Regions from separate parts of the Rouxiella chamberiensis genome, predicted to be linked through region 1. Evidence: predicted binding sites of a transcription regulator. Region 1 holds the regulator's gene; each other region holds the start of a gene.
What was found. Region 1 encodes CRP, which controls carbon source genes, mostly activating them, when cyclic AMP is high. Its sites were predicted from a motif close to ATGTGANNNNNNTCACAT; they were not measured.

Region 1 (3,122 bases):
TCCAGTAAGGTTTTGGCAAATTGAAGAACATGCCGAGCGTACTGCCTATCGCCAGAATAACGCCAAGCCGCGCGGCATTGCGCAGGGCCGCCGACTTGAAGGAGAGATAGCTTTTCAGCGCGGCCCAGAAGGGCAGCCGATTCTGCTCCTGCATCAAATCACGGCGATACAGCGGGCGCTGGGTGCGCAGCAGGCGGGCAATGCGACTGAAATGGTAATAGCAAAACTGACCAACGGGATTCTCGCGATAGCGCGAGGCAATCTTCTCCAGCGCCGCCAGTTCATTGGCCATCGAGAAACGCACGGAACGGCGATGATAGAGAATGTCGTCGCCAATCACCCGCAATCGCGCACCAATCACCTGCGCATTGCGGCGGATAACCGCTTCCGCGTGGCTCTCCTCCACCAGCTTTTGCACTTCGGTAGGCAGATGCAGGCTGACGGTAATGTGCTCCTGCAAATCCAGCGCCACCTGAAAACTGCGCAGCAGCCGTTTGCGATGTTGATGCTGGTTGGTGGGCAGCATATGCAGTTGCTGATAGAGCAGGGCAATCAGGTCGATCACTTTCTGCTGTCTTTTCAGTAGCGGTGGCAGCGCGGTCTCGGGATCGGTGTGCTGAGTCAGCAAGGAGTATTTAGCTTCGAAATAATCGGCGAGTTCGTTATACAACTGGCTTAGGGTTTCGCGCATCGGCTGCTCTTCGGACAGTCGGAACCACAGCCAGTTAAAGAGGCCGTACCACGCGGTGCCGACCACAAACAGCAGCGGCGCATGCCAGATAGGCACCACGCCCGCCATACTGAGGGTAAAGATGGACGCCACCAGCGCACCCGACAGCAAACGGCCATGCAGCGGGCCTATCTCGCCCGTTACGCCGATAACCAGCGACAGGCCGAGCATGATAAACGGCAGCGGAACATGCCAGTTCACCAGCATCAGCTGGAGCAGAATACTGCTGACGGCAAACAGCGAACCGCCGATAGCCAGGCGTTTGAAGAAGTGTTTGTGCGGCGTGTCGAGACCGGAAATATTGCAGCAGGCAGGAACGAGCGCAAACAGCAGCCCCATCTTCAATTCGCCGAACAGCATGGCAAAGGCGATAGGCAGGCAAAGCACCAGCGTCTGTCGCAGCGCATAATTGATTTCAGGGTGGTAAAAGAGTCGTCGCCAAAGCGTCATGTGAAGGAGAGTCTGACAAAAACGGCACAACGAAGACTCGCCGTGCCGTTTTTAAAGCGATTAACGCGTGCCGTAAACGACAATCGTTTTACCGTGTGCCGAGATCAGGCTCTGATCTTCGAGCATTTTGAGAATTCGCCCTACCGTCTCGCGTGAGCAACCGACGATTTGACCGATTTCCTGACGGGTGATCTTTATCTGCATCCCATCGGGATGCGTCATGGCATCGGGCTGTTTGGCGAGATTCAGCAGAGTCTGGGCAATACGACCGGTTACATCAAGGAAAGCAAGGTTACCCACTTTCTCGGACGTAATTTGCAGTCGGCTTGCCATCTGTGCGGAAAGACGCATCAGAATGTCGGGGTTGACCTGGATAAGCTGACGGAATTTCTTGTAGGAAATTTCGGCCACTTCACAGGCAGTTTTCGCTCTAACCCATGCACTGCGTTCCTGACCTTCTTCGAAGAGTCCCAGCTCGCCGATGAAGTCACCCTGATTCAGGTAGGAAAGTATCATCTCTTTACCTTCTTCATCCTTGATAAGCACGGCAACCGAGCCTTTCACGATGTAGTAAAGCGTTTCAGCCTTTTCACCTTGGTGAATCAGCGTACTTTTGGATGGATACTTGTGTATATGACAATGAGACAGGAACCATTCGAGAGTAGGGTCTGTTTGTGGCTTGCCGAGAACCATTAGTTATTATCCTCTTTTTATCGCTGCCCAAAATCGCAGGGTTCTAAGACCCTGTTCGGCGATTTTTACTTCGCGCTCTTTTAGCATATGAACTGACCAGCAATGCTGCAAGCGGCAGGTAGAGTGATTTAAGCGGTAATTTGCCCTTATCACCAAGGTTATCCTGTTAACACCCAAAAAACCTGACCGCAACTTGTTGGAAAGTTTCTTTCGGCTTTGTTTGTAGCACAGGTTTGCAGACGTGTCTTGTGTTGTCTCGCTTCAGCATGATGCGGATCGAGTTACATTGCCAGTTTCAGGGGTAAAGGGTAGTCTGTTTTGAAAAATGACGAGTGGAGAGATTCAAATGCAAGCACGGGTAAAGTGGGTTGAAGGGTTAACGTTTCTCGGCGAATCAGCCTCTGGCCATCAGATTCTGATGGATGGCAATGCCGGGGACAAATCACCCAGCCCGATGGAAATGTTGCTGATGTCGGCCGGAGGATGCAGCGCCATCGACGTGGTTTCAATCCTGCAAAAAGGGCGTAACGAGATTGTCGGCTGTGAAGTGAAACTGACTTCCGAACGCCGCGAAGAGGCCCCGCGCCTGTTTACCACCATTAACCTGCATTTCATCGTGACCGGTAAAGATCTGACCGACAAAGTCGTTGAGCGCGCGGTAAGCCTGTCTGCCGAGAAATACTGTTCGGTGTCCCTGATGCTCGGGAAAGCGGCAACTATCACTCACAGCTTTGAAGTGATTGATTCGCAAGAATAAGCCATAACATTGCGACCACGGGTCGCGCCATCAATCGCCGACTGCCGCCGGGCCAATACCGGGTGGCAGCCGGTGCCTACTCTATTTTCTTGCCTTCCATGAGACGCTGCACCAGCGGCCCCATAATCAACTCCATTGCCAGTCCCATCTTGCCGCCAGGCACCACCAACGTATTGATATGCGAGATAAACGAGCCTTGCAGCATTGCCAGGAGATAGGGGAAATCAATTTGATCCAGCCCCTGAAAGTGAATTACCACAAAGCTTTCATCCAGCGAAGGAATGGCCTTGGCGGCAAAAGGGTTGGAGGTGTCGATGGTCGGAACGCGCTGGAAGTTGATGTGCGTGCGGGAGAACTGCGGCGTGATGTAATTGATGTAGTCATCCATCGATCTCACTACGGAATCCATCACGGCTTCACGCGAATGACCGCGTTCGCCGGTGTCGCGCACCAGTTTCTGAATCCACTCGAGGTTGACGATAGGCACCACGC
Region 2 (3,122 bases), 570 kb from region 1:
CGAGGGTTTCCGCCGTCAGTCTTTCCAGATTGGCGTTGACCTCGTTGCTCAACGGATTCGCCGGTACATTATGATATTCGCAACCGGGCCACAGGATATCCGGCTTGGCCGCAACCTCGTCGGCATCGCGGTAGTCGAGAATATGCTTTACCGGAATGGCGCTCAGAAACTGTTGATCCTGTTCGGTCAGGGTGTCGAGCGCGCCTGAACGATAAAGCCACCCGCGCTTGATACGACGGCCATCGGCCACCGTGTTGCCGCCGAGATCGCGAAAATTGATGCCGCCTTCAAGAGGCATGAGAGAAGGATGAAGTAAAATCGTTGCCGTCATAGTGCCTCTTTGCAAATAGGGTGTCTGGCGAGCCGTCGCCATAAATTCGTTCTACGACCATAACAGATAGCATCCCGAAGATAAAAAAGGGCCGCCTCACTGGCGACCCGTTTCTGTGCATACTCAGGTTGTCATCCTGGTGACTTCAGAAATAACTCATGAACATGACACGAATATTTCAGGAAAAAATCAGGATTAAATCAGACGACGCGCGGCTTCCACGACAATTTTCACCGCATGGCTTTCCGTCTGCTTCATGGTTTCGGCATTCGGGATCTCCTGCTGGGTGCGGTTGACGATGACGCCCGCCACCATGCCGGCGCGAAGACCTTGACTGGCACACATGGTCAGCAGCGTAGCGGACTCCATTTCATAGTTCATCACGCCCATCTCCTGCCATTCCTGCATCGACGCCTTGAAGCGGCGAACCACGCGGCCGGAATAGGTGTCGTAACGCTCCTGCCCCGGATAGAAAGTGTCGGAAGAAGCCGTCACGCCGATATGAATGTTGGCGCCTACGGCTTTCGAGGCTTCTACCAGCGCGGTGGTACAGGCAAAATCGGCGACCGCCGGGAACTCCATAGGCGCAAAATGCAGGCTCGCGCCATCAAGACGCACGGCGGCGGTGGTGACCAGCACATCGCCGACATTGATATGTGGCTGGATAGCGCCCGTGGTGCCGATCCGCAGGAAGGTGCGGATCCCGAGCTGCGCCAGCTCTTCCACGGCGATAGACGTCGAAGGCCCGCCAATACCCGTTGAACAGACGATCACGGCCTTGCCGTCCAGCTCTGCGCGCCAGGAGGTAAATTCACGATGGGAAGCCAGGCGGACCGGATTGTCCATCAGTCTCGCTATCTTCTCGACCCGCTCGGGGTCGCCGGGAACAATCGCCAGCGTCGCGCCCTGCAAGCTGCTTTTTGTCAGGCCAAGATGAAAAACGTCGGACTGAGACATCATTGAACTCCTTTTAATTCGGTCATTGTCGATTTGTCTTGAAACGCGTTCGCCCGATAACTTTTCGGACAAAACGGAACAGACTGTCTATTCCCTTACTCTATCGTTCATTGTGAGTTAATTTTGTGAACGCAATCGCTAAGCAACACTACAATTACCATTAATTGCATAATTATTGTGATTAAAATCACACAAATGCGTACCAAAAATGCCCTTTAAGCCGCTGAATTTCATTGTACGCCCGACAAAACGGTTATTTTTTACGCGGGTCAGCATTTTTTACATAGGTCCCGACTGAGTGACAGGCTATGGTGGTTGATGTGATGACTATTTGGCTTATAGTTTTAAAATAAATTTTTCCCGTTACCTACTCTCGAGTCTTTCTTACTGACAAGAAAAGTACTTACCCTGCATGGAGACTGCAATGAAGAAAGATAACCTACTCGAATTAAAACAAGCCCCTGACAGTTTCTCTCCTGCCGTTACACCTGTCTCTGCCAGTACCGTGCATACCGATACCGAAGGTCTGCATGCGGGCGAGACGACTATTCCTTCGCAAGGGGAGAATCTGCCCGCCTATCTGGCCCGCCCGGCCGACTACACGGGCAAGCTGCCTGTGGTTTTAGTGGTGCAGGAGATTTTCGGCGTGCACGAGCATATTCGTGACCTCTGCCGTCGTCTGGCCAAAGAGGGCTATCTCGCCATCGCGCCGGAACTCTATTTCCGTCAGGGCGATCCTTCCGATTACAACGACATCGGCGAACTGCTGGAAAAACTGGTCAGCAAGGTGCCTGACCAGCAGGTGCTGGCCGACCTCGACCATACGGCGCACTGGGCGGCGCAGCACGGCGGGGACGCGACCAAACTGGCGATCACCGGTTTCTGCTGGGGGGCGAATTGCCTGGCTGTATGCCGCGCACAGCCCGCAGTTGAAAGCCGGTGTGGCCTGGTATGGCAAGCTGGTGGGCAACAAGACGCTGGCAACCCCGACGCATCCGGTTGATGAAGCAGTAGATCTGACAGCGCCGGTGCTGGGTCTTTACGGCGGGCAGGATACAGGGATCCCGCAGGAGTCCATCGAGAGCATGCGTCAGGCGATTCGCGCGGCGAATGCCAACGCCGATATCGTGGTGTATCCCGAGGCAGGCCATGCGTTCAATGCCGATTATCGCCCAAGCTACAATGCCGAAGCCGCCGCCGATGGCTGGCAACGCATGCTGGCATGGTTTGCGAAATACGGCGTGAAATAAAGCCCCTCTATAAAAAAGCCCCGCAGGCAAACACCGGCGGGGCTTTTTGTTTTCTGTGGCGCTATCAAAATCGGGATTCACCCCGATTTACGTATCAAGCCTGACGCGGCTGACCATTGGAGGCGCTAAGACCGCCATCGACCGGCAGGTTGACACCCGTCACAAAGCGCGCGTCATCACTTGCCAGAAACGCAATAACATCGGCAATCTCTTCCGGCTCGGCGGCACGGCCCAGCGGAATTCGCTCGGCAAATTTCGCCAGTAACGCTTCGTTATTCTTGATGTCTTCGGCCATATCCGTAATGGTCAGGCTAGGACAGACGGCATTCACACGCACGCCGTCGGCACCGTGGTCCATCGCAAGCGATCGGGTAAAGTTGCTCACCGCGCCTTTCGCCGCATTATAGAAGCTCATGCCCCAGTCGCCGCCGAGGCCCGACACGGACGACACATTGACGATATTCCCTTTGCTTTTCTTCAGGGCCTCGATGAAGAAACGCGTGGCGTAAAACACGCCGCTCACGTCGATATCAAAGACTTTTTTCCAGTCTTCGATGCTTGCCTCATTGACTTGCCCCTGAACT
Region 3 (3,122 bases), 2.0 Mb from region 1:
CAAAAAATTGAAACTGTCACGGTACAACGTACTGGCCGTGATAGGCATGAAGACTCCTAGACTATCTATTATTGTTTCCAAACCGCGATTGTACCCTGTAATTGCGCCGCTGGCATCCTGCCAGAGAGTCTTATCACGACCCTTACGAACTCTTACGCTTGATGAATTTTCAAGCAGGGGGCATTGCGGCCCTTTTTGCATTAATAACAGGATTTTTAAGAAGTAATTCCCGAGACAATTGCAACAAAAAAAGATTCAATGTTTAGATAAATAAATGAAAGATCGCTCTTTTTGCGTAAATTGGCTTGATTGTTTATTTTTGTAAAACTAGGATGCAGGGAGTTTACTTACCTTAGCTGCGAATATGAAAATTCTTTTAATCAGGCGTGACAATATTGGTGACCTTATCCTCACCACTCCTCTTATTGCGACCTTGGCAGGGCAAAAAAATACCACTCTGGACTTACTCGTTAATACTTATAATAAAGATGTTCTCGAAGGCAATCCGCATATTGGTCAAGTCCATCTCTATTGCAAATCACATCACCGCAAGGGCGGTCAATCGCTGCTGAGTGTTTATTTCCAGCGTTTCAAAACCATGATGGCGATTCGATTGGCGAAATACGATGTGGCGATCGTCGCCAGTACCGACAGGCGTCCCTTGCAGTGGGCCAGACTGTCAGGCGCGAAGCGTATCATCGCAACCGGCAAGAATACCCATGAATGGGTCACCGACTTTATTCCGTATCAGGAAGACCAGCATATCGTCCAGCGCCTGAACGCGCTCTCCGGCCCTTTGGGTATCGACGAGATCCCAGGCCCGCTCGAGCTTTATGTCGAGCCGGAAGAAGTGGCGGCGATGGCCGCAAAGTACAAGATTCACCGCGACAGGCCGGTTTACGGCATTCAGATAAGCGCGCGCAAACCGCAGCAGCGCTGGCAGATTGAAAAGTTCATCGAGCTTGCGCATCATCTTGCGTCGCGTGAAACGTGCCAGATTATCCTGTTCTGGTCGCCGGGTGCCGAAGACAACCCCGAGCATCCCGGCGATGACAACAAGGCCCAGAAAATTGTCGAGGCCTGCAAGGGTATCGATCTGGTTCCTCTGCCGACGTGCACCATTCGCGAACTGATGGCGGCGATGTCACTCTGTGACCAGATAATCACCAGCGATGGCGGCGCACTGCACATTGCGGCGGGCGTGCAAAAGCCGGTCGTGGCGCTGTTTGGCAACAGCGACGCCGTATACTGGGCACCGTGGAAGGTTCCGTGCGCGGTTATCAAGGCCCCGTCCGACAATGTCGGTCTGCTGAGTGTCGAACACGTGCTGAACGAGTTCACCGCGCTGCGTGAGAAAGTCCTGACACAGGAATAACCCCTTCCAGCAAGCCTGTTGGTACTCCCTCCAAAGGCGGCATGCCATAACGGGCCCGCGCTCTGTCGCAGGCCTCGTTGGTGACGCCGTTTAATCCGGATTGATCAAACTCGTGACAGGGAGACGGTCGGTTCAGATAAATGGAACATGACACCGCTTTTCCTATCTCGCCTTCAAGCGCCACGCAGCGGGGAGAACGGGAGTGGGTGCCCTGCATACAGCTCAGAAAGGGCGTGACCTGTTCCGTCAATGCCTGGGGCACCACGCCACCGGCCTCTTCAGATTCAGCCCAATAAAACGACACGCGGAAATAGGCGCAGCATGCGCCGCAGGAAATACAGGGATTATCTTTATCGCTCATCTTGGACGCTACCGTAAACGGAGAACTGAAACCAAAACAACCATGAGTGAGCAAAATACGCATTTGCTATTTTTTAAGCAATCGTTATTTCCGTGTTAAAAAAATTAACAAAACAGGACATTGTTTGATCTAGATCAATTCCTTTGTTTTTAATGGCTTGGAATCAATTTAACCCAGTGCAATTTCCCCGCTTTTCCTATAAAAACCTGAACTCGCTACGGCAAAGTATTCGCAGGGTATGGCTAAATACCCGAAGTCATCACAACGAGGGAATGGATAATGAAAGCAGCATATTGGGCACTTTTAGCGGCAGCCGCCTTACCAACGGTCGCCAGTGCCAATCAGGCAGGGGATGTTATTGTTCGCGTAGGGACCGCCACAGTCAGACCGTCGGCCAACTCGCCGAGCGTATTGGGTTCACTCGGCTCGTTCAATGCCAGCAATGACACGCAAATGGGCCTGACGCTGGGCTACATGTGGACCGATAACATCGGCACCGAGCTGCTGGCCGCCACTCCGTTCCGTCACAAAATCGGCCTTAACGGCATGGGTGACATCGCCACCGTGCGCCAGCTTCCGCCGTCGTTGATGGCGCAATACTATTTTCGCAGCAAGGAAGACAAACTGCGTCCGTATGTGGGCCTCGGCGTGAACTACACCACCTTCTACCACGCCCGTTTCAACCAGACAGGCTCCGATGCCGGACTTTCCGATCTCAGCATGAAGCACTCCTGGGGCTGGGCGACGCAGGCCGGCGTTGACTACAACCTCAACCAGAACTGGCTGCTGAATGCCTCGGTGTGGTGGATGGACATCGACACCACCGCGCGCTTCAAGGCGGGCGGTGAACAGCAATCCGTCAGTACCCAGCTGAATCCGTGGGTATTCATGTTTGCCGTAGGTTACAAGTTCTAGCTTTCGCCCACGAAAAAGGCGTCGAATTCTCGACGCCTTTCCTGATATTGCGACAATCAAACAGGGTTATTTGACCTGAGTGTCGTTCTCTACAGATTTAACCCCGGCAACACCACGCGTTACCGATACCGCACGGCTCGCTTCCGCCGGAGAGGTAACGAAACCGCTCAGCTGGACACGACCCTTGAAGGTCTCGACGCTGATTTCACGCGATTTGATATTGTCGTCTGCCAGCAGGGCAGATTTCACTTTGGTCGTGACCACGGTGTCATCAATATAGCCGCCGGTGCCTTCTTTTTTGGCGTAGGCGCACAGGCTGCAAGAGTAGTGACTACGACCGCTGCCATACAGATAGCTGAAAGACTTTTTAAAAGCTTCATATTTTACTCTCCATGCAATGTGTTATTTGAAACTCATAAATTCAACAAAATAGGCAATCTGGTGCTTATTCCAGGGTGCAGACAAGTGCCT

Region 2: udp (uridine phosphorylase) is a predicted target of CRP. The motif match lies at 1,464-1,481, and genes of this name have one in related genera.
Region 3: ompW (outer membrane protein OmpW) is a predicted target of CRP. The motif match lies at 1,859-1,876, and genes of this name have one in related genera.

What each region holds. Positions count from the first base shown of each region.
Region 1 is NZ_CP114058.1:4,035,893-4,039,014, forward strand. It holds gene O1V66_RS18750 (YccS/YhfK family putative transporter) at 1-1,180, opposite strand, end outside; gene crp (cAMP-activated global transcriptional regulator CRP) at 1,241-1,873, opposite strand; gene O1V66_RS18760 (OsmC family protein) at 2,220-2,630, shown strand; gene O1V66_RS18765 (phosphoribulokinase) at 2,707-3,122, opposite strand, start outside.
Region 2 is NZ_CP114058.1:3,464,859-3,467,980, forward strand. It holds gene O1V66_RS16055 (tyrosine-protein phosphatase) at 1-331, opposite strand, end outside; gene udp (uridine phosphorylase) at 527-1,288, opposite strand; partial or broken gene O1V66_RS16065 (dienelactone hydrolase family protein) at 1,713-2,538, shown strand; gene budC (meso-2,3-butanediol dehydrogenase) at 2,633-3,122, opposite strand, start outside.
Region 3 is NZ_CP114058.1:2,035,187-2,038,308, reverse strand. It holds partial or broken gene O1V66_RS09350 (YciC family protein) at 1-48, opposite strand, end outside; gene O1V66_RS09345 (glycosyltransferase family 9 protein) at 365-1,375, shown strand; gene O1V66_RS09340 (YkgJ family cysteine cluster protein) at 1,338-1,736, opposite strand; gene ompW (outer membrane protein OmpW) at 2,016-2,651, shown strand; partial or broken gene O1V66_RS09330 (BON domain-containing protein) at 2,718-3,031, opposite strand.